2 regions of the Endozoicomonas sp. genome follow, and region 2 is predicted to be linked to the other one. Evidence: predicted binding sites of a transcription regulator. Region 2 holds the regulator's gene; the other holds the start of a gene.
What was found. Region 2 encodes sigma-54, which starts transcription at its own class of promoters, with help from an activator protein. Its sites were predicted from a motif close to TGGCACNNNNNTTGCTNT; they were not measured.

Region 1 (16,021 bases), 1.4 Mb from region 2:
GAAAACGGGCATTAGTTTGAAATAAGCCAAAGTGATTGGTAGGGAGTTAAGTACTCTGAGTGACAGGGATTTTGTTTGAGTAAATCCAAATAATTTTTATATTGTTCCAAGTCTATTTGTATATGTGTTGTTGTAAGGTTGTGAATGGCAATCAGATGTCTGCCTGTTTTTGGGTCAGTTCTTGAAAATGCGAAAATGCCTGGGCAGATATCTATGATTTTTTGTGGGTTATCAGGGTGAAAACAGCTTTCTTTTCTGCGGATTTCAATGACTTTTTTCAAGGTTCTGAAGATCATATTCTGCATAGAAACTGGGTTGTCCAGCTCTGAGAGCAGGTCTTCAATATCCCATTTACGACGGTTGATGGACCGGGTGCGGCCAGATCGTTCAACGCCGGCAAGATCGTTTGGAGTGGCCAGCAGACTGTGAATATAGATAGCTGGAATACCTTTCATTCCAAGCATGATGATCTGTGAGCAGAGAAAACGCTGTGCCTGCCAGTGGTCCTCACCGCGCCGTGTACCTTTCATGGCATCAAATAGAGAAATATTGATTTCGTAAGGTTTTTCGCTCTGATCCTGAAGTGTTCGCATGCTGACGAATCCGCCAAAGCGGTGCATGCTGTCCACCAGTTCAGAGACTTCGTTATTGGGAACCAGTCCTTCAAGTGGCCGCAGTCCAATGCCGTCATGGGAAGCGGTGAAATTCAGTGTAGTGCAACCCTCAGGGTATTCTGGCAGTGCCCTTGCCCAGTGCGCCAGGTATTTCTCGGTGCCCCTGTTTAGTGCATGAAGTATCAGGGGGGGGAGCGCAAACTGGTACACCATATGCGCCTCGTTACCTTGAGAGAAATAGCTGAAGTTTTCAGGGTCAGGTACATTTGTTTCTGTTATCAGTAATGCGCCAGGCCGGGCTTTTTCAACAATCAGTCGCATTACTTTTACGATGGCATGTGTCTCTGGTAGATGCACACAGGATGTATTGAGCCTCTTCCATAAAAAAGCAATCGCATCAAGACGCACTACGCTGGTGCCCTGGGTAAGATAGAAAAGGACAATATCGACCATTTTTATCAGCACATCCGGGTTTTTGAAGTTAAGGTCGATCTGGTCCTCACTGAAGGTGGCCCAGACGTGGCGGGTTCCCCGGCGTGTCTGGGTGGGTACTAGCAGAGGCGAGTTTCTGGGGCGGGTTACCATGGTCAGATCGGTTGCAGGCTCTTCCTCAATAAAGTAATCCCGGCCTGGCCGGGTGCCACTGACAAAATCAGCAAACCATAGACTTTCTCTGGAAACATGGTTAATCACCAGGTCTGTCATCACCCGGTAATCTTCAGATATTGCTCTGATATCCTCCCAGCTTCCCAGTGCTGGATTGACCTGCAAGTAATCAATGACTGAAAAGCCGTCATCAGAGCTGAAAGGAAAATAGGGAAGTATATGAACCGTTGAAATGAGCTGTCCCAACTGACTTTTGATAAATTCATTCAATACGTTGAGTGGCTTTTTTTGACCATCTTTCAAGCTGTCGCCGTAGGTGATCAGAAAAATATCCTGCTCTGACCAGGCGTTAAAATCCTTTTGTTCGTGATTGTGCAAAAAGTGCTCAATCCGGCGAACGATGATGCTGGCGAGGTCATCAGACATATCACCATAAGGCGTCTCAAGGAGTGTAGACAGGGACTGATGAAATGACGCAAAGATCGGTGGGTAGCTTTGCACAATGCCTCTCCTGAAATAGCAGCAGTACGAAGTTCTGATTCACTTTCTTTATATCGGTAGCATGAGTTGTGCCATGTGGTTAGTCACTTAACGTTGGCATGGAAACTGCGTCAAATAACTGCATCACATTCAACGTAAAGCGATAAACGGAGTTATTGGATGATTTCAAAATGCCTCTTTCCTGTTGCCGGTTATGGGACGCGATTTCTGCCAGCCACCAAGTCCATGCCTAAAGAAATGCTCCCAATTGTTGACAAGCCGCTGATTCAATATGGCGTTGAGGAGGCTATGGAAGCCGGATTAACGGATCTTGGTTTTGTGAATGGCCGGAATAAGCGGGCGATACCGGATCACTTCGATATTAACTATGAGCTTGAGGCCGAGATCGCTGGAAGTGGTAAGGAGGAAAAGCTGTCTTCGATTCGGGATGTGATGTCAGCATGTACATTCTCTTATACACGACAGAATCAGATGTTGGGGTTGGGGCATGCCATTGCCTGTGGCAAGACATTAATTGGTGATCAGCCCTTCGGTGTCATTCTCGCCGATGATCTCTGTGTGAATGATGAAGGGCCATTGGTGATGGCTCAGCTGGTCAATCTTTATAAGCAGTTTCGATGCACGATTCTTGCGGTTCAGGAGGTGCCAGAGGCGGAAACCGAAAAATACGGTGTGATTGCGGGGGAGGCTCTGGATGAACAATTGATTCGGGTGACGGACATGGTTGAGAAGCCGGCTCCTTCCGAGGCGCCCAGCAATCTTGCTGTGATTGGACGTTACGTTCTGACCCCCGATATTTTTGACATTATTGCCAGCACGGAAGCTGGGAAAAACGGTGAGGTGCAGCTCACGGATGCCATTTTGACTCAGGCCAGGAGTGGTTGTGTGATTGCCTGCAAATTTCAGGGTAAGCGATTTGATTGCGGCAGTATTGGTGGTTTTGTCGAGGCAACCAATGCCATTTATCAAAAGCGTTTTGGCTAAGCGGATGGTTTTTTGATGGAAGCAAAAACGCCGAGAATTCTGGTTTTTACCGATCTTGATGGTTCCCTTCTGGATCATGATAACTATAGCTGGGCTGTGGCTCAGCCTGCGCTGAAGTTGCTGTATGAGCGTGAAGTGCCGGTCATTTTTAATACCAGTAAAACACTGGCAGAGGCGGTTGTTATTCAGCGTAAAATGGGGATTGAGCAGCCGTTTATTACTGAAAATGGCATGGTGACAACGATCCCAGCGGGCTGTTTTCGGGATTCCTGTGAAACAGAACCTACCCACTTTTTTCATGGTCAGCCCTATCGGAGCATACGCCGGGTTTTATCCAATATCCGACGTCAGTATGGTTTTCGATTTAAAGGCTTTGGCGATTTGACTGAGGAACAGGTGGCCGAGGTTACCGGCTTATCAATAGGACGCCATGTGCGACTTTTAGGTTTGCATAAGGAGACATGACTGATCCTGCTTTCTGCTATTAAAAGCAGTAGAAAGCAAAGAAGGTTTCAGTCATGCCCGTTGAAGAGTTTATCACTACAGTCTACTGCTTGATCGACGATTTGGTAAAAGAGCTTTTTCCTGTACCACTGCGACTTCGAGGGTTTCCACCAAAGCTCACTGATAGTGAAGCGATCACCATGGAAGTTGTCGGTGAATGGCTTGGGCATCATAAGGACACTGAGATTTGGAAGTATTTTACCCGACACTGGCGACACCTGTTTCCTGACATTCCTTCACGCTCGGCATTTGTCAAACAGGCCGCCAACTTATGGCATGTGAAACAACGACTGCAAATTCGTATAGTCCAGATGATGCATGCAGATAATGCAGATATCCATTTAATCGATGGTTTTCCGATTGATGTTGTCGTCAGAACCCGTGCACCACAGAGCCGTATCTTTAAAGCTGAGGCTGGTTATGGTTACTGCGCTTCCAAGGACAAGAAGTTCTATGGCTTTCAGGGGCATTTGCTGGTTGAAGCACGAGGGATTCCTGTGGGTTTTACTCTGACCGCAGCGAACGTAGATGAGCGTGATGCAGCCTATGACATGCTCGAGACCATTTCTGGCCTCTTGCTTGGCGATAAGGGCTATATAAGGCCTGAGTTTAAAGCTGATTGTCAGGAATTAGGTATTGATCTTCAGACGCCACTGAGAAAAAACATGCAAGATGAACGTCCGAAGTCGTTTGTAAAGCTGGTATTACGGGTACGACGGAGAATAGAAACAGTGATAGGTCAATTGACAGAGCGCTTTGAAATAGAAAAGTGCCATTGTCGAGATAGATGGCATATGACATCACGTATCGCTCGGAAGTTACTGGCACATAATATTGGTTCTTATCTGAATATAATTGCTGGTCGTCCTGCAATACAGTTTGAGAACCTTATTTCCGAAGATTAAAAAACGGAAAGCAAATAATTGCGTGATTTTGAAGATACAACTTGGACTTACCATCATGCTAGCCCGGATATTTCATAAACGTGCTCCCGTTCTCGCTTGTCCTTTGCCGCCCTAAGGGAGTTTTGCTCGGTCGACCGTACTCCCCGGTACGGCACTCCCTCACAAAATCCCTTAGGGCGACAAAGTCCTGCCCGAGATTCGGGGCAGTTTATGAAATATCCGGGCTAGTAATTTGAGATAGTTTCAGACAAAGTCGCACATCGCGTCAATAGGTGAAGCTAGTAAAGCCATGGCTCGAAAGGCCAGTGAGCCGTTGGTCTGGCTCGATAGTCACTCAGCGTTGCCAGAGTTTGTCGAATTGCTGGAGTCTGAAGGGCTTCACCTGACAAGGGGGGGGCGTTTTTATCATGTTTCCGTGAAAGGTAATAAAGGGCTGGCACTGCAGGCGCTGCTGAAAAAGTACCGGCAGGAATATCCGGAAGATAGCTTTATGACCTGTGCTCTTGGGGATGGGATGAACGACTTGCCGATGCTTGAAGCAGTGGATTATCCGGTGCTTATCCGTTCGGAGCACGGTCTGGCACCGGATGTGAGTCATATTGTTGAGGTTGTTGAAGCCTCTGGCGTCGGTCCTGAGGGCTGGAATCAGGCCATCCTCGATTTGTTCAGTAAAAAAATAAAGTAATTTCTAATAGCAGAGAAAGGATGCGGTGATGGGTGACTTTTACCAGAATGGAATTATTACCAATTTTCATAATCTGAGAGTTCGATCAACCGAAGACATGGAGCGTGACCTGTTGGCGTTCTCTCGACAGCGCCCGATGTCGCTGGTATTGCCTTCACTGTTTTCAGAGCTGGAAGGGCCGGCATTGGGGCATATTGTCGAAGAGCTAAGCCAGGTTCGTTATCTCTCTGAAATTGTGATTGGACTGGATCGTGCAGATCAAGAGCAGTTTGCCTATGCCAAAGATTTTTTTGGGCGGCTCGATCAGCATCACCGCATTCTCTGGCAGGATGGTCCCAAGTTACAGGAAATTGATGCGTTGCTGGCCAGTAAAGGGCTGGCTCCCAGAGAACCGGGGAAGGGGCGGAATGTCTGGTATTGTTATGGCTATGTGCTGGCGTCAGCCAAGTCTGAAGCTGTCGCACTGCATGATTGCGATATTGTGACCTATCAGAGGGATCTTCTGGCCAAGCTGTTGTATCCGGTCGCTAATCCAGCGTTCAGTTACGACTTCTGTAAAGGCTATTACGCGCGAATCGCTGATAATAAGTTAAATGGACGAGTCAGTCGCCTGCTGGTTACGCCTTTATTAAGGGCTCTGAAAAAAATCCTTGGGCCGATGGAGTATCTCGAATATCTGGACAGCTTCCGTTACCCCCTGGCTGGTGAATTCTCCATGAGAACCAGCGTATTTAACGATATACGGATTCCCAGTGACTGGGGGCTGGAGATCGGCGTGTTGTCGGAGGTTAAGCGTAATTATTCCAGCAAGCGCCTCTGTCAGGTGGATATTGCGGATATTTACGATCACAAGCATCAGCCCCTGTCTGAAGGTGATGTCAGTCGGGGGTTGTCGAAAATGAGCCACGACATCATCAAGGCTATTTTTCGTAAACTGGCGACCAATGGGGTTCAGTTTAATACCGAAACCTTCAGGACCATCAAGGCGACCTACTACCGGGTGGCTCTGGACTTTATCGAATCCTATTACGATGACGCCATGATCAATGGCCTGCATGTGGATCGTGACAGCGAAGAGCGGGCCGTTGAGCTGTTTGCCAGAAATATCATGGAAGCAGGTCAGCATTTCCTTGAAAACCCCATGGAGCGTCCTTTTATTCCCAGTTGGAACCGGGTGATGTCTGCGGTTCCGGATATATTGGAGCGGCTGTATGATGCCGTAGAAGAAGATAATCAGCATTTCAGTTGATTTCAGAAAAAGTTTCGAAAACTGTATGAATATGGTATAAAGCGCCACTCGATTTCGAGATGAGGTACATCGCGGTCATTCTCAGGACTGAGCAAAGTGGATCTCATTAAACTTAACTTTGATAAAAGATCTCACATTCACCGACACATGGTTCTGGGTGCCAGCTTTTGAATTCGTTATGCGGATCATGAACTGGTCGAACACATGGGGTGTTTGGAGGCATAACCCTGAATCAGGAGATTCCCATGACTCAAGTCACTATGCGTGACATGCTCAAGGCCGGCGTGCATTTCGGTCACCAGACCCGTTACTGGAACCCAAAGATGAACAAGTACATCTTTGGTGCGCGCAACCGAATTCATATCATTAACCTTGAGCACACCCTGCCTGCTTTCAATGGCGCTCTGCAGTTCATCGGCAAATTGGCTGAAGGCAAAAACAAGGTCATGTTTGTTGGTACCAAGCGTGCTGCTGGTAAGATCATTCGTGAAGAAGCCTCTCGCTGTGGCATGCCTTACGTTGATCACCGCTGGTTAGGTGGTATGCTGACCAACTACAAGACCATTCGTCAGTCCATCAAGCGTCTGCGTGATCTTGAAAGCCAGCGTGACGACGGTACTTTTGAAAAGCTGACCAAGAAAGAAGCTCTGATGCGCAGCCGTGATCTGGAAAAACTGGATCGCAGTCTGGGTGGTATCAAGGATATGGGTAGTCTGCCAGACGCTCTGTTCGTTATCGACGTTGAGCATGAGCGCATTGCCATTCAGGAAGCCAACAAGCTGGGTATTCCTGTAATCGGTATCGTTGATACTAACTCCAGCCCTGAAGGTGTGGACTACATCATCCCAGGTAACGATGATGCTATCCGTGCTATCCAGCTGTACCTGAAAGCTGCTGCTGATGTGATCCTGGAAGGTCGTGCCCGTGCGAGCACTGGTGCTGAAGACGAGTTCGTAGAAATCGAAGAAGCGCCAAAGGCTGAGGAAGCTCCCAAGGCTGAAGAAGCGGAAGGTTCTGAAGAAGCCTGAGGCTTTGAAGATCCAGCTCCAGGCAGCATCTAACTAGGCTGGTCTTATGACTGGGGTGCAGGTTGGTTTCGTTTGGGATTGTCCTGCAACAATAAAAGATGCTGTTTGCTGATTTTGGAAAAGAGTAAGGGGGCTTTGCCCCCTTTTTTCCGATGTACAGATAACTATTCTTTTATGCCATTTTTATTCTACTTGGATGGTGGCATAAAAAGACTGTCAATTTGAGAGGAATCAACCATGGCAGCTATTAGTGCAGCACTGGTAAAAGAACTGCGTGAACGTACTGGCCTGGGCATGATGGAGTGCAAAAAAGCACTGGTTGAAGCACAGGGCGATATCGAAGTTGCAATCGAAGAAATGCGTAAGTCCGGTCAGGCAAAAGCTGCCAAGAAAGCCGGTCGTATCGCTGCGGAAGGTATTGTAGCTGTTAAAGTAGCTGACGACGCCAGCTTTGGTGTATTGGTTGAAGTTAACAGTGAAACTGACTTCGTTGCCCGTGACGATAACTTCCTGGGTTACGTTCAAAAAGTAGTGGATGCTGCTTTTGCCCGTAAGGAAGCTGATGTTGCTGTTCTGATGGAAGGTGAACTGGAAGAAGCCCGCCAGGCGCTGGTTCAGAAGATCGGTGAAAACATCGGTGTTCGTCGTATCGCTATCGTTGAAGGTGGTGTGATCGGCTCTTACGTTCACGGTAACAACCGCATCGCCGTTCTGACCAAGCTGGAAGGTGGTGATACTGAACTGGCTCGTGATATTGCCATGCACGTTGCTGCTGTTAACCCACAGGTGGTTAACAAGGAAGACATGCCGGCTGAACTGGTAGAGAAAGAGAAAGAGATCTTCAAGGCTCAGGCTGAGCAGTCTGGCAAGCCTGCCAACATCATCGAGAAGATGATTGAAGGTCGTATCAGCAAGTTCCTGGCAGAGAGCAGCCTGGTTGAACAGCCTTTCGTTAAAGACCCTGACACCACTGTTGGTGCGTTGGCCAAGAAGGCAGGTGCTGCTGTATCCAGCTTCGTACGTTTTGAAGTTGGTGAAGGTATCGAGAAAGAAGAAGTGGACTTTGCTGCTGAAGTCCGCGCTCAGGCAGGACTGTAATACAAAGGCCAACCCAAAGGGTTGGCCTTTTCATGTCTATCCGTAGCTGATGGTTGATTTTCGGGTTTTCTTCATGGGAAAGTTTCATGGATAAGAATATCAACTGTCAGAACACATCAACTCGCTGGCTGATTGGTTAGAGAAGGTCATTTCAGCCAGATGATTCATCGAATGCAGCTTTTATGGCTGATTTCCAGATGTCAGCGCATTTGCGAGTTGAGTGTAATTTAGCCAACCAGACTCGGAAACTGAACATGCCGGCAAGTGATAGTCAACCGAAATACAAACGCATATTACTGAAGCTCAGTGGTGAAGCTCTTCAGGGTGAGGGTGAGTTTGGTATTGATCCCAGGGTTCTGGATCGAATGGCCCTGGAAATCGGTCAGTTAGTAGGGATCGGTGTACAGGTTGGTATCGTTATTGGTGGTGGAAACCTCTTTCGTGGTGCGGCCCTCAGTGCTGCAGGCCTGGACAGGGTAACCGGTGATCACATGGGAATGCTGGCAACCGTGATGAATGCTCTGGCCATGCGTGATGCACTTGAACGATCCAATATTAATACCCGGGTTATGTCAGCCATTCCCATGAGTGGTGTTGTTGAGCATTATGATCATCGCCGTGCAATGAGGTATCTCAATTCTGGCGATGTTGTGATTTTTTCTGCCGGTACCGGAAATCCATTTTTTACCACCGACTCCGCAGCCTGTCTGAGGGGGATTGAGGTGGGCGTTGATGTAGTCCTCAAGGCCACCAAGGTTGACGGTGTCTATGATAAAGATCCGGTAAAGCATTCTGATGCGGTTAAATTTGATCAGCTGACCTATGATGATGTCCTGGAGCGCAAGCTGGGCGTTATGGATTTAACGGCTATTTGTCTGGTGCGAGACCAGCAGATGCCTGTTCGGGTGTTTAATATGAACAAATCCGGGGCTCTGTTAAATCTTGTGGTTGGTGGTGATGAAGGAACACTGGTAAACGGGGGTTAATGATGATCAATGAGATTAAAGATGATGCCAAAGAGCGTATGGGCAAAACCATTGAATCGTTGACGGTTGCCTTCAACAAGATTCGTACAGGTCGAGCTCATCCAAGCCTTCTTGATGGTATTAAGGTTTCTTACTATGGCTCAGAAACGCCTTTGAGTCAGATGGCTAACGTTTCTGTTGAAGACGGTCGTACGCTTGCAGTTCGCGTCTGGGAAAGGCAGATCGTTCCTGATGTAGAGAAGGCAATTCTTAAGTCTGACCTTGGGCTTAACCCTTCTACTGCTGGCGAAGTGATTCGTATTCCTTTGCCTCCGCTGACCGAAGAAACCCGCAAGGGCTATATTCGTCAGGCGCGTCAGGATGCGGAGAATGCCCGTATTGCCATTCGTAATATTCGCCGTGATGCACTGGCTGATATTAAGGAACTGGAGAAGGAAAAAGAGATCAGTGAAGATGATGAGCGTCGCGGACAGGATGATGTTCAGAAGCTGACTGATCAGTTTATTGCTGAAGTTGATAAAAATCTTTCTGCCAAGGAAGAGGATCTGATGGCGATCTAATGGCTGCCAGTGCTGATCTGGAGTTACTGCCTTGTCTGCTTTATCAGAGAAGAGTCTACTTGTAATGACTTCAGGAATTCAGGCGTCAGCTGTCTTTTGATGCGTTGCAGGTGCTTGCTTTTTACAGCGTGCTCCTGCAAGGTTCTACTGTTACACTTTTTTTACCTGCCAATTTTCAGATCGTCTTAATCCATGGCAAATACATCGTTACAGGGAAAAAGCGGCATTCAGGAAGTTCCGCCAGAAAGGCTGCCGCGCCATGTGGCTATCATTCTTGATGGTAATAACCGCTGGGCTAAAAGGAAGCACCTGCCAGGTCTGGCTGGACATAGGGCTGGTGTGAACCGTGTTCGTGAAGTGGTTGAGGCCTGCGCTGACCACGGTGTTGAAGTGCTCACGCTGTTTGCCTTCAGCAGCGAGAACTGGAATCGGCCGGTTATTGAAGTGAATGGGCTAATGCGCCTGTTTCTGAATGTGCTAAAGCGAGAGGCCGGACGGTTAAAGAAAAACTGTATCCGACTGAAGGTAATTGGTGATGTTTCCCGATTCAGCCCTGAAATTCAGAAACATATTCAAGAAGTAGAAGCGCTGACTTCAGCTGATTACGCAGTGACTCTGGTTATTGCTGCCAACTATGGTGGTATGTGGGACATCGCTTCTGCAGCACGCCAGCTGGCAGAAAAAGTGGCTCTTGGGGAGCTTGGGCCGGAGAGTATTGATGAGTCAGCGGTTGAGCAGCATCTCAGTACGTCAGGTTTGCCTGCCCCGGATCTGTTGATTCGTACCAGTGGTGAGCAACGAATCAGTAACTTCCTGTTGTGGCAATGTGCTTACAGTGAGTTTTATTTTACCGAAACCTTGTGGCCGGATTTTGGACGAGATGAATTTCAGCAGGCCCTGCTGAGCTACGCCCGTCGCCAGCGACGATTTGGCAAAACCAGCGAGCAGGTGGAGGCTGAAACACCGTGTTGAAACAAAGAATTATAACGGCTCTTATACTGGCGCCTGTAGCGCTTGCCGGCGTGTTTTTATTACCGTTAACCGGTTTTGGCTTCTTTATCGCCGCGATTATCATGCTTGCGGCTTGGGAATGGGCAAACCTTTCTGGTTTTGAGAATCGACCTGTTCGTCTGGCTTATGCGCTGGCTATTGGTGCTTTCTGTGGCCTGACGCTTTTTTTACCTCCCATTCTGACCCTTGGACTGGCTGCTGTCTGGTGGCTGATTGCTTTCATCCTTGTCAAGCAATACCCGGAGAGCGGCCGCCTGCTTGAGAGCAGGCCTCTTAGATTATTGATGGGATTGCTGACCCTGGTACCGGCATGGCTGGGTCTTTATGAACTCAAGCAGATGACAGACTCAGCCTGGTTGATCGTTACCCTCCTGGTGATGGTCTGGGCTGCCGACTGTGGTGCCTATTTTGCTGGAAAGCGTTTTGGCAAAATAAAGCTTATTGAGCGGGTCAGTCCTAAAAAGACCCTTGAGGGGCTGGTCGGTGGTGTGCTGGTTTCAATGTTGATTTCAAGCCTTGTTACCTTGTTTGGCAGCGTCAGTTTTTTTCAGGGAGTGTCATTGTTGACGCTGACCATTCTGACGGTTCTGGTTTCCGTTCTGGGTGATCTCTGGGAGAGCGTATTGAAACGGTACAGGGGGGTTAAAGACAGTGGAAACCTGCTGCCAGGTCATGGTGGTGTGCTTGATCGAATTGATAGCCTGACCGCTGCTGTTCCGATATTTACTCTCTATGTCATGATAATCAGGGGTGTATAGTCATGACTGCATTATGCTCTCAAACCGGTAGACAGCGGGTTTGTGTACTGGGATCCACAGGATCCATTGGTAAAAGTACATTGGATGTTATCGCTCGTAACCCAGATCTATACAGCGTTCATTCTTTAATAGCGGGCAGGAATGCGAGTGTTATGCTGGAGCAGGCCCGTCAGTTTCAGCCACAATACATTGTTATGGCGGATGAGCAGGCAGCCCGAGATCTTCGGGCAGATCTTCTGTCCGAAGGGTTGAGCATTTCGGTTGAATTCGGCCTGGCTGCGATGAACCAGGTTGCGGCTGATGGTGAGGTTGATGTCGTTATGGCAGCCATTGTTGGTGCTGCAGGGCTTTCACCTACTATGGCCGCTGTTCGTGCAGGGAAAAAAGTTCTTTTGGCGAATAAAGAAGCGCTGGTGATGACCGGTGCTTTATTCATGGATGCTGTTAAGGCTTCAGGTTCTGTTCTTCTGCCTATTGATAGTGAGCACAACGCTATTTTTCAGTGCCTGCCTGCTGATCATCATTTGGGTCTTGAACGGGTGGGTGTTAGAAGAATATTGCTGACCGCTTCCGGAGGCCCATTCCGACAGTCTCCTGTGGAAAGTTTTTCCGCTGTAACGCCTGAGCAGGCCTGTGCCCACCCAAACTGGAGCATGGGGCGTAAAATTTCGGTAGACTCGGCCACGATGATGAATAAGGGGCTTGAGTTTATTGAAGCATGCTGGTTGTTTGATGCCCGTCCCGAGCAGGTGGAGGTGGTGATTCATCCTCAAAGTATCATCCACTCAATGGTGGATTACGAGGATGGCTCTGTGCTGGCTCAGATGGGAAATCCGGACATGAGAACACCCATTGCCCATGCTCTGGCATGGCCAAGAAGAATACCCTCCGGTGTTGCTCCTTTGTCGCTGACCGAGATTGCCCGGCTTGACTTCTATGCTCCGGACATGATGCGTTACCGCTGTTTGAAGCTGGCCCAGGAGGCGGCACGCAGTGGAGGCACAGCAGCTGCTATGCTGAATGCTGCCAATGAGATTGCGGTTGATGCTTTTCTTGATAGAAAGCTGAGCTTTGATCGCATCCCTGAAGTCATTGATGCAACATTACAGACATTACCGGTGTTGAGCGCCGGAAACTTAGATCAAGTGCTGGAGGCTGACAGGGAAGCCCGCTATCTGGCTCAGAAACAGGTTTCACAGATGCAGGGTGTTGCATGATTTTTGAATCACTTCTTGACTCAGCGCAGACCATATTTGCCTTTGTAGTGACCCTTGGAATACTGGTGAGTATTCATGAGTATGGTCACTTCTGGGTTGCACGCCGTTGTGGTGTTAAGGTGCTTCGTTTCTCCGTGGGTTTTGGTAAATCACTATGGAGCTGGACTGACCGTCACGGTACGGAATACAGTATTGCAGCAATACCACTGGGTGGATACGTCAAGATGCTGGATGAGAGGGAAGGGCCGGTTCCCAGTGATGAGCAGCACCTTTCCTTCAATAGTAAGCCCGTTCTTTCCCGGATTGCGATTGTAGCTGCCGGACCCTTAGCTAACTTTCTTCTTGCTGTTTTTGCCCTTTGGCTCATGTACATGGTGGGTGTTCGTACCCTGATGCCTCAGGTTGGTGAAGTGATTCCCGATTCACCCGCTGCCGTTGCTGGAATTCACCCTGGTGATGAAATTGTTGCGGTGAACGGTGTCGAAACGCCGGGTTGGCAGGCCGTGAATATGGAGCTGTTGACGTATATTGGCGAGAGTAAAAATCTTGATTTCTCCATTCGAGCCGGTGAGCCTGGAGCTGCCTCAGATGGTGCTGTCAGAGATAAAAATATTGAGGTAGTAGACTGGCTGATCAATGAAGAGCAGCCAAACCCCGTGCGCTCTCTGGGTATTTTACCTTTCTCTCCAAAAATTCCTGCTGTCATTGGTCAGTTGGCTGAAGATGGTGCGGCAGCGAGAGATGGTCTGGAGCCAGGTGATAAAATCCTTCGCGTTAATGGGGAAGCAGTCATTGACTGGATGCACTTTGTGGAAGTGATCCGCGACAATGCTGGTAAGCCTCTTCAATTGTTTGTTGAGCGGGGTGGCGTTAGTCAGGATATTCAGTTAACTCCGGGTAGTCGATCCACTGATGGGATGACAACCGGTTTTATTGGTGCAGGCGTCCAACAGGTTTCCTGGCCAGATACCATGATTCGTCACTTGCAGTACGGTCCCATTGAATCGCTGGTAAAAGGTGCTCAGGCGACCTGGTCTCTGACAAGCATGACACTAGAGTCTCTCTGGAAGATGGTTGTAGGGCTTGTTTCTGTTAAAAACTTGAGCGGCCCGATAACCATTGCTAAAGTGGCTGGCGCGTCACTTGAGTCTGGCCTGGAAAACTTTCTCTATTTTCTGGCAATGTTAAGCGTAAGCCTTGGGGTGCTGAACCTGCTCCCTATACCGGTGTTGGATGGAGGTCACCTGCTTTTCTATCTCGTGGAGATGGTCAGGGGTAAACCGCTCTCTGAGAAGATGCAGACACTGGGTTTGAAAATCGGGGTAACGTTTGTTGTTGGTGTAATGATGCTGGCCATGTATAACGACCTTAGTCGACTCTTTCAATGACCCTGTGGGTCATAAAGTTATTGGGCCATTCTGAAATGGCTGCACTAGCATTGGTTTGACCATTGAACATTCAGGCGAAAGAAAAGCATTTTGCGCTCTGCGCATTTGCAAACCATGAAAAACGGTGAAGTACAATGTTTTTCACGTTAATGCGAAATGAACACGGATAAGAACGGATTCCATGAAGCGATCACTGTTGTCTCTGCTGATTGGCTCTTTAGCCATCGCGCCTGCTGCCCAGGCCTTCGTCGTCTCAGATATCCGGATTGATGGCCTTCAACGGGTTTCAGCCGGGACAGTTTTTAATGCCCTGCCTGTTGAGGTCGGTGATGATATTGAATCACCTGATATTGCTGGGGCTGCCCGTGCCCTTTATCAAACTGGGTACTTCAATGACATTCGCATGGCTCGTGAAGGCGATGTGCTGGTCGTTGCGGTTGTTGAACGGCCATCAATCAGCTCAATCGAAATCAAGGGCAATAAGGCCATTAAGACGGAAGACCTGATGACCGGTCTGGAGCGTTCCGGCCTGGCTGAAGGTGAAATTTTCCAGCAGGCCACGTTAGAAGCCATCCGTCTTGAGCTCGAGCGTCAATACGTTGCCCAGGGGCGCTATGGTGCACGAATTACTGCCGATGTTGAGGCCCAGCCCCGAAACCGGGTAAAGCTGCGTATTAATGTCAAGGAAGGGAAAGTTGCCACGATTCAGCATGTTAATGTTGTCGGAAACACCGCTTTCCCTAAAGATGAACTGATTGATCTATTTGAATTGCAGAAAACGGAGTGGTATCAGTTCTTCAGCTCTGCTGACAAGTACTCCCGGGAAAAATTATCTGGTGATCTTGAGCGTCTGAGATCGTGGTATCTTGATCGTGGTTATATCAACTTTAATATTACCTCCACCCAGGTCTCAATCAGCCCTGACAAGCAGAGTGTGTATATCACGGTCAATGTTGATGAAGGTGATAAGTACACAGTCAGTGATGTTAAGCTCGCCGGTGATCTGATTATTCCAGAAGATGAAGCAAGAAAGCTGCTACTGGCTCAACCCGATCAGGTTTTCTCCCGTAAGCTGATCACGACCACTGAAGAGATTCTGAGTCGTCGTCTTGGTAATGAAGGGTATACGTTTGCCAATGTGACGGGAATTCCAAAACCAGACCATGAAAACAAAACGGTTGAATTGACCTTCTTTGTTGATCCGGGCCGAAGAGCTTACGTTCGCCGCATCAACTTCTCAGGCAATACTAAGACGGATGATGAAGTATTGCGTCGGGAAATGCGTCAGATGGAAGGGGCTTCCGCTAACACTCAGAAGATTGAGCAGTCCAAGGTGCGGCTTGAGCGTCTGGGGTATTTCAAGGAAGTGAATGTTGAAACGCCACCGGTGCCAGGTACCAGTGATCAGATTGATGTTAATTACACTGTAGAAGAGCAGCCTTCTGGTAGCGTAACTGCCAGTATCGGTTACTCTCAGTCTGACGGTCTGTTGCTCGGTGGTTCTGTCAGCCAGAGCAACTTCCTGGGAACCGGAAACAAGGTGACAGTGGGTCTGAACAAGAGCGATGTAAGTCAGCTCTACAATTTCAGCTTTATGGATCCCTATTACACCATTGACGGAGTCTCCCGTGGTTTTGATGTCTACTATCGAACCTACGATTACAGTGACTCGGATATCTCGAGTTATGCGGCTGACACGTTTGGCGGTAATGTGCGTTTTGGCTATCCTTTGTCTGAAACACAGTCCATTAACTTCAGTCTTGGGGTTGATGGTACGGAGATTACCACTGGCTCTGGTACGCCCCAGGTGATTATGGATTACCTGGCCGCAGAGGGTACGAAGTTTACCAATATCAAAACTTCGCTCGGCTGGTCACAGTCAGAACTGAACCGCGGACTTTTGCCAACGGCCGGTTATTCTCAAAGT
Region 2 (16,021 bases):
TGGCGTTATTGTACTCCTGCTCGGTTTATTCAGGGGGGATTAAACGGTTGTTTAAGTCTGATTATTCTGGGTGATAAAAAAATAATGATAACTTTATAAGTTCAAAACTATTGAAGAGTATTCAGTATATTGAACGACTTAACATGTCAACAAGGAGTAGTGATATGTCTACAGGAAATGATGTCTCAAACTCAACTTTTTACACACCCCTTCAATCAACTCAATCTATGCCTGAATTATCTGATGCACAGGATCAGGAGGTCATGAGCAGTGAGTCTGGAAAAGGGTGGAGATGGACGATTAGAAAATTCTTTTCTGATCGTGTAAAACCATTTTTTACGGAGACTATTCCATCTGCATTCAAAAACTTTAAGAGCCTGTTTTCGAGAAAAATTGAGGTTTCTGAATCGGTTCAGACTTTAATGACTGACCACACTGCAAAAATGAAAGATCTTTCTAAGGCTGAGGCCAAAGAAAAGAAAGCTGTTGCAGCTTATGAGCGTCAAAAGCAAAAAGTTGAGATGCTAGAAGCTAAACTTGAGAAAGAGAAAAGAATAAAAGTAACTATTCAGCACCCTTCATATAAATCTGGAATTTTCTGATTTTTCGACCATCATCTTATACTCAATTTTTCTAACAAATCTCCAGTATGGAACCAGACTTCCCAGCTACTCCGTTTACCGAAGCTCTCCTTAAAGAGAATGAAGAGCTTCGGACCGAGAATGCGCTTTTACGGGAACGTTGCAGCGAACTGGAAGAAAGGGTTAATAAAAACAGTCAAAACAGTAGTAAGCCACCATCGTCAGATGGTTATCAAAAGCCCAGTAAAAAAGGGAGTGATAAAGGTGATACATCTTCCAAAGAAGCCCCCTGCTCCTCACAGGAAACACCGAACCCCAAAAGCCTTAGACCATCTTCAGGCAATAAACCAGGTGGCCAGAAAGGTCATCAAGGCTCTTGTTTGAGACGTGTCGCCTTACCCGATTATGTCAGGCATCTGAAGGTTGAAAAATGTTGCTGTTGCCAGTCTTCGCTTATCGATATTAAACCCACCAAATACATTGAGCGACAGGTTTTTGATCCAGGTAGACCCGGAGAATTTGAAGTTACCGCGTACTGGGCAGACGTTAAAGTATGTCCTTGTGGTAAACGGAACACCGCTGAGTTTCCCCAAGGAGTGAAAGCCGCTGCTCAATACGGAGAAGTGACTCAGGCAATGGCTGTTCATTTAAACCAGTATCACTTCATCCCATATCACCGGGTGTCTGAGTATTTCAATACTATTTATTGCATGAGTGTCAGCGCAGGCTCTGTTGCCAATTTTGTTGCCTATACCCATGAGAACCTGGCCTCTACTGAGCAGAGTATCCGCGATGCTTTACAAGAAAGTCCGGTTGCAGGAGCGGATGAAACTGGCATGCGGGTTGACGGTTCACTGTGGTGGTTACACATTATGCGAGATGACCAATGGACGCTTTACTACCTCTCAGAAAGGCGAGGTTGTGAAGCAATGGATGCAATGGGCATCCTGCTGACTTTTGCAGGCATTCTGGTTCACGATCATTGGAAGTCCTACTTTGCCTATGCGGCAGTGCATGTGCTTTGTAATGCCCATCATCTGAGAGAGCTTCAGGGAGTTGTCGATAGGGATGCGAATAAGCTGGCTCTGCGGCTGATGAAATTGCTTACGCTCTCCTGGCACTTCTGCAAGAAATACAAAGCAGCCGGTCTGACTCAAATGCCTGGTGCAATACAGCTTCGCATTGAGACGATATACGACCAAATCCTTCAAAGGGCTCTCACGAAGGAAACCGCTTATATGGAAAAACAACGACAGGTGCTTGGACGTAAGAAGGTCAGGAATACCAAGGCCTACAACCTGTTCAAAAGGCTTATTGAGTTTAAGGTTGAAACGTTGCGCTTCATGTCGGACTTTTCAATTCCCTTCGATAACAATGGCAGTGAACGTGATGCCAGGATGGCCAAACTTAAGCAGAAGATCTCAGGCTGCTTCAGAAGTGAAGACGGAGGTACCATGTTTACCCGAATCCGAAGCTATTTATCATCTGCTAAAAAGCAGGGGTTGAACATATTTCAGGCGCTTCTTAAAGCGGTTCGAAATTACAACAATACGCCTTTGCTGGGTGCTGAATAGTTACGAATAAAAGCTGATCGTGAGTCAAGTAAAAATTCTACTGGAGCAAGTAAACAAACACTGAAGGTTGCTGCAGAAACTACTGAAAGTGAACTAGTAGAAGCGATCCAGACTGAAATTCGAACTTATCAACTTGAGGAGGCTGAATGCAAACGAGTTGCTGAGCATAAACAAGAAGAGATAGAGCTTCTATCAACAAGGATTAGTCAAATTGCTGAATCACTCGAAGACGCGAAAGCTAAGGAAAGTGCAGCCATTCAGATGCTGCATAAAGCAGAGGCTGATTTTAGTGAGCACAAGGCAAAGTTGGAAAAGTATCAAGGCATGATTGTGGAGATCAACAATCCAGACTTTGGTACAAACATGGCAGGCAAGCCTACGTCTGAAGCTCTCAAGCTTTTTAATGAGGAGCTTCGAGTACAGGCTAAAACCGATACTAAGACTAAAGTTACAAAGATGCTTCAAGACGAGGTTAGTAAGGGAGATGGTCTGGAAGCAGAGATAGTTAGAGCAGAAGCAGAAGTAACCAGTAAATCAGGCACTCGAACTCGTTTTGCCAATGAACTGGCAGAGGCTTTAACTCAAAAGGGGCAATTAGAAGCGGAAGTCACTGAAAAAATGAAATTCGCTGATATTGCTGAAAAGCAAGTTGCAAAGCATGAGGCTGTCCTAAAGCGCTATCAACCTTCCACGTTCTATGTTGGTGATGAAGTCCCGCATTCATTGGATGATGATGATGTAATTAGCCAGACGAGTATGAACAGTTACTCTTATACTTTACCAACTATGCGAAGGCATTCTGAAAAGTTAAGCCTGAGTGAAGATATACTGACTCAATTCCCTCACCTGCGTCCAATTGAGACCAGAATAGAACTTACGCATTGACAGCTCTGATAAAAGATGGTCTCAGCCAGTCTTTACCATCAGAGAAGCTCTTAATGAAGTCCCAAATAGCATCCTTGAGCGCATCATTCTTAACGCGATAGATGCTACTGAGAGATTCAGATACTTTCTTGGCCTGAAGGCAGGCATACCCAAAGATAGAGGCAAAAATATGGTTCCTGACCTGCTGCTTTCCTCTCACCTGAAAGCGCTCAATACTGCAGAGTTGTTTCAGCGCCCGGTGATACTCTTCGATCGCCCAATGGTGCAGGTGAAGTTCATTAAAGCCTACCTGTGGTGATACCTCTGATCCAGCATGGGGTGTGTAGACGACGTAATGGCGCAGCTCGTTTTTTAGCCGCGTCCGGTACAAACGCACAGAACCAAAATTACGTAGCCAAACGGTTATTCCCTCTTCAGGAATCTCCAGGCTCTGCACTTGTTGGTAGTCACCCTTTTGGATAGAAACAGTACGGTTGCTTTTAACGGCAAACATAAAACCCAGACCGTTGTTTTTCACAGTCTTCAGGTTTGCGGCACTGCTATACCAGGAATCCCCCGTAACAAATGCAGGTCGTAAGCCCCATACAAGTACTTCTTTCAGCATCTCGAGAAAATAATCATTTTTGGACTTTCCGTCCGCAGAGTCATAGATGCGGAAATTGACAGGAAGGCTATAGCCTTTGATATCGGTGTAATAGAGCGTTATGAGATTAATGCCCTTGACGGCTTTATGATGCTTGCCCGAGTAATGATAGCCGATGAATGCCGTGTAGTTACTGTACGGCTTATCCAGCACCGTATCATCAACCGATAGCGTGCCCCCATCAAGAATCAGCCTTGCGGCTACTTCCATGAAAAGGTCATTGGGAGCAAAGTCTTCACGTTGTAGAAAACGGTTAACGCTGTGGTGTGACATATCTCCGATCTCACTAAGGCGAGTACAGGTTGCTGATTTCGGCTCACACAATAGAAACCCTGTATATTTCGGCAAATCACACCCAGCTGTTGTAGGTCTTGTTATCTTTCTACGCACGACGACATCCGCTATTTTTTGCTGATCTAGCAATTTTTACAGCTGCCTGTCAATGCGAAAGTCCTACAGAAGTTAATAGGAGAGCATCATAAAAAAAAGCCGCTTCCAGTAAGCGGCTTTTTTATGGAGTCTGTAGCTCGATTAATCCTGACTGAAAATGCTGGCTTCTAGGGGGATGTATTCATAGTTAAGAAGAACAGGGGTCAGGAGCACAAATTTTTGTATAATGTCTGTGCATCAGCTGCTTGACGAATGGTGTGAAGAAGAGCTTCGGAATGAAACTTTTCTGCCAGTGCTTTCAAAATCTCCAGATGTTCCTGATTTTCCCCCTCTGGTACGATCAATGCGAAAACCAGATCAACTGGCTTACGATCCACTGAGTCAAAGTCAACGGGTTCCGCAAGTCGTATAAATAGGCCAACCGGCTCCGGACAGGCTTTACAGCGGCAGTGCGGGATAGCCACACCTGATCCCAGTCCCGTGGTGCCAAGACGCTCCCGTGAAACCAGGGCTTCAAACAGTTCTTTGGCATTGATTTCGGGGACTTCACTGCTGATGCGGTCAGCGATATATTCCAGAATTTTCTTTTTGCTGGCCCCGTGCACACCGTCAAGGGTGCGCTCGGGGGTTAGGATGCGATGAATCATCATGCTAAATAAGAATGGCAACCTGAAAAATCAAAGGGCATGGCCACTGGCGCCCTGTTGCCTGTTTAAGGCTTTCTCTTTCTGTTTAACCAGCTGCCGATCCAATTTGTCCGAGAGCAGGTCAATGGCTGCGTACATGTCTTCGTGCTCGGCGGTCGCATTAATCTCGGCTCCGCGGGTATGCAGAATGGCTTCTGCTTTCTGCGCCAGCTTTTCTACACTCAGGGTCACCTGTACATTGGTGATATGGTCAAAATGCGAAGCAAGACGTTCCAGTTTCTTGATCACATAGTCGTGCAGAGCTTCTGTTACCTCGACATGATGTCCACTGATGTTGACTTGCATGTAACGCTCTCCTGATCCCATTATCCAGATAATCACCAGTCCGCGGGATTTTTCAAACTGGTTAACTTCGATTCTAACACTGTCAATGCAGCTTGGAATGCCCTGAGACAAAAAAAACTGCTTTTTGTCCTGTACATCACCTTATCTTTTACAAGACCTTTATGATTCTCAGGGGACTAACTGCTTTCGCTCATTGGATGGAGGGATATTCATGGACTCACGGTATTTGGCAATGGTTCGCCTGGCTACCTTGATTCCCTGTTCTCCCAGTATGGCCGCAATTTTATTATCACTGAGCGGTTTGCGTGGTGTTTCCTCAGCAATGAGCTTGCGGATATGGGCTCGAATCGCTGTGGACGAACATTCACCACCTTCCGTTGTGCTGACATGGCTGGAGAAAAAGTACTTGAGTTCGTAGACGCCCCGAGGGGTATGCATGTACTTCTGGGTGGTGACCCGGGAAATGGTGGATTCATGCATACCGACTGCCTCGGCGATATCCGCCAGCACCAGGGGCTTCATGGCTTCATCACCCTTTTCAAGAAACTCCTGCTGATAGGCGATAATCTGACTGGCGACTTTCATCAGCGTTTCATTGCGGCTTTGCAGGTTTTTCAAAAACCAGCGGGCTTCCTGCAGGTGGTTCTTCATGAACACATTGTCGCGGCTGTTATTGGCTCTTTGAACCATGGAAGCGTAATTATTATTAATGCGCAGTTTGGGGAGTGCATCCGAATTCAGTTCGACAGTCCATCGTTCCTTGATTTTACGGACGGATATATCCGGAACCACGTACTCTGCTTCTGTCTGATCAATCGTGCTGCCAGGTTTTGGGTTGAAGCTTTGAATCAGGCTGAGGGCTTCACGCAGCTGGTCTTCCTTCAGTTTGGCCCTGCGCATGATTCGTGCATAGTCACGGGTGCCAAGCGACTCAAGGTGAAGTGTGATCAGTTTTTCGGCATTTTTGAAATGAGGTGTTGATGGGGGAAGCTGACGGAGCTGGACCAGCAGGCATTCTTTAAGGTCTGAACTGCCACAACCCACAGGATCGAATTGTTGAACCCGATGTTGCAGCACGTTTACCTCTTCGATCTCCAGCTCTTCCAGCTGGGATTGAAGTGACACAAACAGGTCATCCAGTGAGCAGGTTAAATAGCCATCCGGATTAATGGCTTCAATGATGGCAAGGCCAATCAGCCGGTCCCGGTCACTCATGGGTACCATATCCAGTTGCCACTCCAGATGATCCTGAAGAGACTCTACAGAAGATGATTTCGCCAGGGGGTCATAATCATCGTCGCCACTGCTGGCGGGCAGGCTGGAGTATACGTCGTCCCATGCTGAGTCGACGGGCAGCTCGTTTGGAATGCTTTCTGACCATTCCGCCATCTCCTGCGGCTCAGGTTCTGAGGCTGCTTCACTCAGATCAACGAGTTCTTCCTTTCCTTCACTGCTGGTGGATGTGTCCTCTGTCTGGCTATCTTCGGACTCCAGCATGGGGTTGGATTCCAGAGCTTCCTGAATCTCCTGCTGAAGATCCAGTGTCGATAGCTGTAGCAGTCGGATGGCCTGTTGCAGTTGAGGCGTCATGGTCAACTGCTGGCCCATCTTGAGCTGTAAGGAAGGCTTCATAGGCAACCGTATACCTTTACTTCGTTGTCCGTGGAGGCTGCAGGTGAAACTTATGAGTTTCTACAGAAGGATCAACCGCAGGCGGCTCAGTGTTGGCACGGATGTTGTTACGACTACTCTCCATGTGCGGCTGATTATAAACCCATAGTCGTTTCTGAAACCATAGCTTTAGCAAAAAATGTGCAGAGTTTGAAAATAATGAGTTTACCTGTGTTTTTTTGTTGGCTATCAGTGCTTTCCGCTTTGAGAGTTCGGTCATAACGACTGTCGGAATTGTTTAAAAAAAGTACTAGATCATTGTTTGACACTGGTCAATTACAAACATTAGTACAAGAAATAATCTGCACGAAATTTAAGCATTTTCAGGGTTTCGTGTGGATATACTCATCGTCATACCAGTGGTTGCACTGGTTATATACGCCATCGTGAAGAACTACAGCGCGTCGGCCTCGCTGGCCATTGCCGGCATTGTCTTGCTGAGTGCCGCAGCGTTGATGGGGGTAAAAGATATCCTGCCTGCGGCCAAGGCCACTGGCTTTATGCCTTTTGACCTGTTTGAACTGATGAACTCGGTGTTCAGCTACCGTATGGCCAGCCTGGGTCTGACCATTATGGCCTGTGGTGGTTTTGCCAGCTACATGTCACACATCGGTGCTTCAGAAGCCCTGGTTCGACTGGCCGTTAAGCCGATCAGCCGTTTCCGTTCTCCCTATATGGTTCTTGCGCTGTGCTATCTGCTGAGTGTAGTACTTCAGATGTTTGTAACCTCTGCAACTGGACTTGGTCTGCTGCTGATGGTGACACTGTATCCAGTGCTGAGAAATATCGGTTTGAGCCCGGCCTCGGCGGTTGCCGTTATTGCTTCTCCTGCGGCGTTTGAAATCGGTGTGACTCAGGTTAATGCCAACTTTGCTGCCAGCCAGTCCGGACTGGAGATTACCGAATACTTCCTGGGCTATCAGGCCTGGATTACTGTGCCTATGGCCCTGGTGGCTGCAGCCCTTCATTTCGTATGGCAGCGTCGCTGTGACCTGAAAGAGGGCTATATTGCTGCAGAGCATGTCGGTGAAGGCATCGAACGTTCTGACGATGAGAAGAAAGAACCAGCCCCTGCATTCTATGCACTGCTGCCCATGATTCCTTTCTTCCTGCTGTTGATCTTTTCTAAAATGATGGTGTCGTCCATCAAAATGAATCTCGTCATGGCCATGTTGATCAGCGTATTTGCCGGCATGCTCTGTGAAGTGATCCGTTCACGGAAAATGAAAGAGTCTCTTGAGGGCTTTGATCACTTCCTGAATGGTATGGGGGCGGTATTTGGTCCGGTGGTTGGTCTGATTATCGGTGCTGAAATTTTTGCCACGGGTCTGAAGCATATCGGTGCCATCGACTCCCTGTTGGGTTCTGCCCAGGGACTGGGTATCGGGGCTTCCGCCATGACGCTGTTTATGGCCACGCTGATTGCCATTGCTGCCATTATGATGGGGTCTGGAAATGCGGCATTCCTGTCATTTGCGACTCTGGCTCCAGACGTAGCCAAGAGCTTCGGCGTTCCTGCCGTGGCCATGCTTCTGCCGATGAACTTTGCGGCTTCCATGGGACGTTCCATGTCTCCCATCGCAGCGGTAGTCATTGCCTGTGCCGGTATTGCTAAAATCTCACCGTTTGAAGTGGTGAAAAGAACATCGGTACCGATGATTGGGGCGTTTATTGTCGGTATGGCTCTGCACCTGATTCTGTTCGTCTGATTGTTATCCTCCCCCGCATTGCGGGGGATTCTGCTTTACTAAATACCTCCCGTTGCCCGTAAAAATGTATCCATTGGTGCTTTTTCGAACCACTGGAAGCGTATCGTAGACGATGTAATCCTCCCAGTTATAAATAATATTGAGTCATCGTCGTTTGTCTGGTATATCGTCCCCGTAATTCACCTTTGTTGTGATCTACCTCACATTATTTTAAGAATAACGTTCTGGGGGCGCTATGGACGCACAGATGGTTCACAGTTCATTCCCCTGGCTGGTCAATTCAGTAACCGGCTTTGATACGTCAGAAATTAACCCTCTTGAGTCCATACCTATAGCGATATTAACCCGGCAGATGCGGCTGACTTTCGAGCAGATGGGATTTAATGGATTCCTGTATTACGGGGTTTTGGATGAAATGCCAGAGTCAGCCCAGGAGACCCTATACCAGCCTCAGTGGAAACATGAGCATCGTTTTATTGGTACCATGGGGGTGAATACTCTGATCCAGTATCATCGGGAAACCGGTGGTGACCGCCGTATTCGGGAGCGCATTTTTTCTGCTCAACAGCTGTTTCAGCGGGAACCTCTAGACCACCGCATCCCGCAGCAACGGAAGGTACAGGATTTTTTTACCGCACTGGATGTTCATTCTCAATTGTTTGTGCCGGTTCATGGCCTAACGGGCAGAGGTTGGCACTGTCAGTTTATGCTGAACAGCGGGCTCTCCGATCTGGAGTTGGCCAGCTGGCTGAAGGATCACCAGGTATCACTGCTTAACGCCTGCTTCTATTTTCATTCCTTATTAATGCGTGACTACAGCTACCTGTTCAATCCCTGGCTGATAAACGAGATGATCAGTGACCGGGCGCTGGATGTGCTGACACTGACGGCAAATGGACTGGGCAGTAAGGAGATTGCCGGCAAGATTAACCTCAGTGAAAAAGGGGTGAACTACCACCTGAACCATTTGCGGGAGCTGCTGGGGGCGGAGAATCGGGTGCATCTGGTGGCTGTTGCCAAAGATATGAGGATCATTTGAGCGTGATCCGGCGGTTTGTGTCATCCATACTTTACGTGAATCAATAAAAAGCCGTTTATGGACAGCGCTATTCATTCTTCTCACCGCCATCGTGCACCCACTGAATGGTCTGACCTTTCAGAGCACAGTCCTCTTGATGCAGAAACACTGGCGGTTTTGACCCGGCGGATTCTGCTGAGTATGCAACAGCTGGGGTTCAGTGATTTTCACTACTATGGGTTATTTGACGCGGTACCGGGTACTGAATGCCAGGCTACCGATCATTTCAATCTGGAACTGTTTCGTCGAACCCCCCAATGCCTCAGTTCAGAGGGCATTGATGTTGTGCAGCGGTTCTTCAGGGAGACAGACGGCGATGCACGTATGTGGCACAGCATCTGTTATGAACGGCAGCCGTTTCAGCGCAGTTTGGCGGACAGCGGTAGTCCTCAGGAACGGCGTGTGCTGGATTTTATGATGGCCCGGCAGATACGCTCTCAACTATTTGTGCCTGTGTACGGTTATACCGGCAACGGCTGGCACTGTCAGTTCTTATTGAACAGCCCTCTGTCGCCGCAGGCACTGGCTCTATGGCTTCAGGATCATAAGCAGGCACTGCTGATGACCTGTTTTTATTTTCATACCCTGCTGATGCGTGACTTTCACTATCTGTTTAATCCCTGGCTGCATCATCAGGTGATCAGTGACCGGGCGCTGGATGTGCTGAAGCTCACAGCAAACGGACTGGGCAGTAAGGAGATTGCCGGCAAGATTAACCTCAGTGAAAAAGGGGTGAACTACCACCTGAACCATTTGCGGGAGCTGCTGGGGGCGGAGAACCGGGTGCATCTGGTGGCCATGGCCAAGGAATTGCGCATTATCTGATGCTTTTTATCTGAGGTATTCAGCCTGGCTTCCTGCTTTTAATTGAACTTTCCTGCTTTTAATTGAACTGAGAGGCTGTTGCAAAAGTCCTACAAGCATTGGAACCGCGAAGTACACAAAGATCACAAAGTAATCTTTCAAAGCCTTCGTGCTTTTCGTGTCCTTTGTGGTTACCAAAAAACGCTAGACTTGCCTTTAGCCGCAGCTTCTTGATACGGCCCTGCTTAGTTTTTATTCCCGCCGGAAGACTTCCAGCACCATCGCAACGATGCAGACCATAAAACTGACCCAGGTCAATATTACCCCCACCCTGTCTGGCATTTTTGCCAGTTAATTTTCCAAGGCGGCTCTTCTACTATGGCCTCACAGAGCGCAGTTCGCGTTATGTAACAACGGAGAAAGACTCATGAATGTTAAGCAATGGGTTAACGACTTCCTGAAGGAAGAAGATGGTTTGACCACGGTTGAGTATGCAGTGGCTGGTGGGGTGGTGGCGGCAGCTGTCGTAACCGCTTTCACTGATTTAGGCGGGCAAGTGAAAACTGTTCTTGAGACTATTAAAGCAAGTATTGCACCCTAGTCAGGATCCTAACCAGACCTCGTTCCCACGCTCTGCATGGGAATGCATAGGCTGAAGTGTTGCAGCATAACGAGATGGGTTCTCTTCCCAGACAGGCCCCCTATGCCTGCAAACCTGGGAATCCGAACTTACCTGACAGTTCTGCTGTTAACACTTCAGCTGATGTGAAACCAACCGAATCGATAACAACAAAACAACAAGAGCCCTCCGCCATGAATACCCCCAACAGCGACCAGCTCCCCATCCTGTTGCTTCTGGCGGCGCTTATTCCCGCCCTCTGGTATGACCTGCGTTACCGCAGACTGCCCAACTGGCTGACCTTCAGTCTGTTTATCATCGGCCTGATGATCAATAGCTGGCTGAGTGGTTTCAGCGGACTGCTGGATGCCCTGGGTGGCGGGTTCCTTTGTCTGGCCATGCTGCTGCCTTTTTACCTGATGAAAAAAGGCATGGGCGCTGGCGATGTAAAAATGGTGGCCGCCATCGGTGCGGTACTGGGTGTCAGGGATGGCGCGCTGTGCACGGCCGCGATCCTGATCGCCGGTGCCGTGCTGGGGCTGCTGTATCTCATCTACAAAGGGGGGCTGGTGGTTTCCCTGCGCCGTTACTGGCTCTGTCTGATGGCTCGCACCTGGTTGCTGCCGGCAGAAAACGAAGCCGCCAGCCTGCACTTCCCTTACGGTCTGGCCATCGCCTCCGGCCTGCTGATAACGCTCTATGGCGCCGGCGACCTGGCATTTATTCCGGCACTGTTTTCATTGAATGTGCCCATGGGCTGACCACCCGGAATAGCGAATTACTGAATAACTGCCAACGCCTGACGATCCCGGCATTGGTTTTAAAAACGGTGTTTTAAAAGTCACCAGTCGTTCATGGCTGGCAGGAGCATAACCATGCTGCAACGAACCCCGATGATGATTGCCCTGTCGGCCGTCATGGGCCTTGGCGGCGCCTGGCTGCTGGGGCAGTGGCTGGGCAGCGCCCAACCCGTTGAACGGGAGGCCGAAGAGACCGAAGTGATGGCCATTGTCGTGACTGAAGATATTGAGGCCTGGGAAGCGATCACCGCAACCCTGCTGAAGCAGGTGCCCGTGCCGGCCAGCCTGCTGCCCCAAAAAGCCGCCATCGAAGTGGCTCCCCTGGCGGGACAGTATGCCCAGGTGGATCTGTTTGCCGGTGAGATTCTGCTCACCGATCGGGTCAGTGCCCAGGTGCCTTCCGCACTGCTGGCCAACCGCCTGCAAACCGGTATGCGCGCCATGACCGTGCGAATCAACGATGTCAGCGGGGTTGCGGGTTTTGTGCAGCCCGGCAGTCGGGTGGATGTAATCGCCAATGAGCGCAACAGCAGTCGCCTGTTGCTGGCCAACCGGGAAGTACTGGCCATCGATCAGGCCACCACCATTGAAGACGATAAGCCGGTGGTGGCCAGTACCGCCACCCTCTCCGTGACCCCCTCAGAGGCCACGCAGCTGGCGGGTGCCATTAATGGTGCGGCACTGTTTCTGGCTCTGCGCAACCCGGACGAGGTGGACCCGAAACCCGAACCCAAACCGGTACCTGCCGGGCTGATTCTTCAGCGGGGTGTCGAAGGTCAGTGGATTCGGGTGAATCAGTAATATCGGTTAACTGTTTATTAACGTCTGTTTAAGACCGTGGCTATCCGGGGGGCGCAATGAAAAGCAGCCTGAAATGTGTGGCCGGGCGTTCTGCCTGGCAGTGGTTACTCAGTGTCTGTCTGTTACTGACCGGCACGACGGTGTCTGCCCTTGAGCAGACCGGTGAAAGCAGTGTCTCCAGGGGCGGGAGTCGGGATTTGACCCTGATGGTCAATGGTTCTGGCATTGTCTCCCTGGCGTCAGCGCCGGGCAGAATCACCGTGGCCAATCCAGAGGTGGTGGATGTTTCAGTACTGGGTAGTGGTCGTATATTTCTGCTGGGCAAACGGACCGGTTCTACCGCGGTGATGGCACTGGACAAGCAGGAACGGCTGCTGGCCCGTCTGCATATTGAAGTGACACCGGACTTGAACCTGTTGAAAAAGAGGCTCTACGAAGTGATGCCCAAAGAATCCATTGCCGTTCGTATGAGTGGCCAGAAACTGATCCTCTCCGGCGAGGTGGATAACCTGGCCCGGCTGCATACCGCCCTGAAGATTGCCGAAGGGGTTGTGGCCGACCCGGAACAGGTGGTCAATATGCTCACCGTGGGCGGTGCCCAGCAGGTGATGCTGGAAGTGAAGGTGGCGGAAATGCAGCGCAGCCTGATGAAACGGCTGGATATGAACTTCAATGGCATTACCAACGGTGGCAAGTGGAGTTTTGGCGGTGTTGGGCCTGGCGGCGGCACCCATGTGCCCGGAACCCTGCCGGCTGTCCCCCCGGTGGGAGGGTGGCCCGGTGGCGACTTCACCCCCAACCCTGCCAACTTTTCATCCAGTGGCCTGTTCGCCAACTTTATCAGTGGTGACAGCCTGTTCAATCTCTACATCGATGCGAGCAAAGACACCGGAACAGCGCGGATTCTTGCCGAACCAACGTTGACCACGCTTAGCGGTGAGGATGCCAGCTTTATCTCCGGTGGAGAGTTCCCGGTGCCCGTGCCACAGGAAGGTAACTCGGTGACCGTAGAGTTCAAGGAGTACGGCATCGGCCTGAACTTCCTGCCCGTGGTTATGGACTCCGGTCGTATCAACCTGCGGCTGAACCTCAATGTCAGCGAGATGAACAGTGCCCAGAGTGTGGTTATCGGTGGCGGTGAGGAGGGGCAAAGCACCTTTGTGATTCCTTACCTGAGCAAACGCAGCGCCCGTTCCACCGTGGAATTGATGGATGGTCAGACCATCGGGGTGGCCGGGCTGATCAGTGAGAACATGCGTGACGCTGTACAGAAGTTTCCCGGTCTGGGTGATGTGCCGGTGCTGGGGCATCTGTTCCGCAGCCAGGAGTACCAGAGTGGTCAGACCGAGCTGGTGATTCTGGTAACACCACGACTGGCTGCACCGTTGAGTGCAGAAAAACGACAGTTGCCTACAGATACCTTTGTTCCGCCATCGGATGTGGATTTCTACCTCAGCGGCAACACCGGCCGCCGTCTGCCCCTGGCAGAAGAGCAGGCCACCACCACTGGTATCTATGGCCATGACCTGCGCCCTGAACAGCAGGAGGGAATATGATGACTCGCTATATCACTACCGTGGTGAGCCTGCTGATGCTTTCCGGCTGTGCCAGCTTTTACCAGCAGCCTCATCACGAACCGGAGAGGGTGCAATACAGCCAGGACAGTGTGCGGGATCTTTTTGTCGCCCAGCGCTACAACCCCGGAGCCTCTGAAGAGAACAGCGGTAAGGCTGTCACCGGGATGGATGGCGAGCGCGGTCGCCTGATCCTGGAAACCTGGCGTGAGCGGGAGCCGGATGAAGATGCCCTGAATGAGGACATCGAGTTTGAGATTGAGTCTGGCGAGTAACCTGTGGGTTGACACCTTGTTCTTTCGCAGAACCGGGAACAGGGTGTCCGGGTCACCTGAATGAAAAAGAAAATGCTGAGAGGCCGGCAATGAATAACCAACAGCGCATGACCGGCGCCATACTGCCACTGGTGGCCATAGCCATGGTCGTCCTGTTTGGCTTTCTGGCTCTGGCCCTGGATGTGGGGCTGATGATGTGGCGGAAGTCGCAGTTTCAGACGGCGGTGGATGCTGCGGCGTTAAGTGCGGCTTATTGTGCCTTTATGGATCCGGACCAGGGGCAGGAGGAAGACTCGGAACAGGAGCAGAATAAACGTATCAGCGCCTGTGGTAATGACACCCTCCGTTACAACCTGAAAGCCATGGGGCTGGATGAAAGTGCAGAGCGCTCCTATGACCTGAAAAATATTGAGCGTGATTATCTGGATGTCACTGTCACATCAGCAGATATGAATACCTTTTTTGCAGGTGTACTGGGTGAGCATCTGGATATGTTCTCTGTAACCGTTTCAGCTTGTGCAGGTGTGACCGGCTCTCCCAACAAGATGTTGCCGCTGGTTGTCGATACCTGGGATCTGTTCACCTCCCAGTTCTGGGGCTGGTGGTTTGGCTGGTTCGGTCAGTATCCCACGGATTACATTCCTACATCGGTACGGGCGAAAGTGCTCTTGAACCCTGCTGGAGAAAACCTTCCCGAAAAACGCCAGTTATTTGAATGGCTGGCTCGTGATGTGAACAAGTCAGGTGGCTCAGAGGACAGTTGGGAAGTTGAATTTTATCAAATGTATGACGTTTACGACCCTTACTTCTATTTATTATGGGATCAAAGAAATAGCTATAGGGAACCTATTAGAAAAGGGTTGAATACCCGTTTTGAATGCCAAAACTTCGATGTCAAGACAGGGGAATGTAATAGCAAAAGCAACACATACCGCTACCCATTTGATACTTACCCCATGGATAGTTATTCGAAACCTCTCTATTCATGGTGGGCATATGTCGATTATTTCGAAAAGACTGCGAGTTGTAATGTAAATCATGATGAGGGGTGTTGGGGATCTGAACAAAAACCACCTGCAGATAAACATCCCCAGCCATACCGTCGTGTGTTTATGGCTGGTATTGGCAGTAAGTATCTTTTTAAACCTAAGGCCAGAGTTTATACAACAGGCTGCTTTGCCATTTTCGATGACGAGAATGATTGGTATGGAATAAATAATCGCATTGACGAAATCCGCCTCCAGTATATTCCTAAAGGTTCGCAATATGCCGATGACTATTGCAACTATGGTGAAACAAGTGGCCCGATCAAACTGGTCTTGATGGAGCAAAAATAGCCATGGGATGTCATACAGCTTTTAGTGCACCCAGACAACGGGGCATTGCCATCATCGAAATGACCATTATCCTGCCATTCCTGTTATTGATGCTGGCGTTAACTGTAGATTTTGGTCGTATATTTTATGAAACCTCTTTGCTGCAGGGGCGGGTGAATGCTGCGGTTCGCTATCTGACAATCAATGCGCCAGCCGGTAATTGCAATTTTAACACCAGTGACGGTGACGTCGTTGAGCACTGTGAGACCGCCAGAAACCTTGTGTTAAATGCTCTTGACGATGAAGCGG

Region 1: the regulator sigma-54 is predicted to act here: its motif matches at 1,778-1,795, upstream of ACOCLE_RS05690 (sugar phosphorylase).

Annotation. Positions count from the first base shown of each region.
Region 1 covers NZ_OZ239981.1:1,304,749-1,320,769, forward strand. The annotation lists gene ACOCLE_RS05690 (sugar phosphorylase) at 12-1,721, opposite strand; gene galU (UTP--glucose-1-phosphate uridylyltransferase GalU) at 1,881-2,705, shown strand; gene ACOCLE_RS05700 (HAD-IIB family hydrolase) at 2,721-3,170, shown strand; gene ACOCLE_RS05705 (IS982 family transposase) at 3,224-4,114, shown strand; gene ACOCLE_RS05710 (HAD-IIB family hydrolase) at 4,404-4,799, shown strand; gene ACOCLE_RS05715 (glycosyl transferase) at 4,828-6,048, shown strand; gene rpsB (30S ribosomal protein S2) at 6,294-7,076, shown strand; gene tsf (translation elongation factor Ts) at 7,314-8,174, shown strand; gene pyrH (UMP kinase) at 8,429-9,160, shown strand; gene frr (ribosome recycling factor) at 9,163-9,720, shown strand; gene uppS (polyprenyl diphosphate synthase) at 9,913-10,692, shown strand; gene ACOCLE_RS05745 (phosphatidate cytidylyltransferase) at 10,686-11,489, shown strand; gene ispC (1-deoxy-D-xylulose-5-phosphate reductoisomerase) at 11,492-12,706, shown strand; gene rseP (sigma E protease regulator RseP) at 12,703-14,094, shown strand; gene bamA (outer membrane protein assembly factor BamA) at 14,276-16,021, shown strand, end outside.
Region 2 covers NZ_OZ239981.1:5,915,048-5,931,068, forward strand. The annotation lists gene ACOCLE_RS26140 (hypothetical protein) at 165-602, shown strand; gene tnpC (IS66 family transposase) at 650-2,155, shown strand; gene ACOCLE_RS26150 (hypothetical protein) at 2,417-3,040, shown strand; gene ACOCLE_RS26155 (transposase) at 3,030-4,073, opposite strand; gene ACOCLE_RS26160 (PTS sugar transporter subunit IIA) at 4,277-4,723, opposite strand; gene hpf (ribosome hibernation-promoting factor, HPF/YfiA family) at 4,751-5,065, opposite strand; gene ACOCLE_RS26170 (RNA polymerase factor sigma-54) at 5,234-6,697, opposite strand; gene dcuC (C4-dicarboxylate transporter DcuC) at 7,072-8,445, shown strand; gene ACOCLE_RS26180 (response regulator transcription factor) at 8,681-9,484, shown strand; gene ACOCLE_RS26185 (response regulator transcription factor) at 9,542-10,348, shown strand; gene ACOCLE_RS26190 (Flp family type IVb pilin) at 10,755-10,928, shown strand; gene ACOCLE_RS26195 (A24 family peptidase) at 11,141-11,707, shown strand; gene cpaB (Flp pilus assembly protein CpaB) at 11,801-12,547, shown strand; gene ACOCLE_RS26205 (type II and III secretion system protein family protein) at 12,604-14,103, shown strand; gene ACOCLE_RS26210 (hypothetical protein) at 14,100-14,396, shown strand; gene ACOCLE_RS26215 (pilus assembly protein TadG-related protein) at 14,540-15,733, shown strand; gene ACOCLE_RS26220 (TadE/TadG family type IV pilus assembly protein) at 15,736-16,021, shown strand, end outside.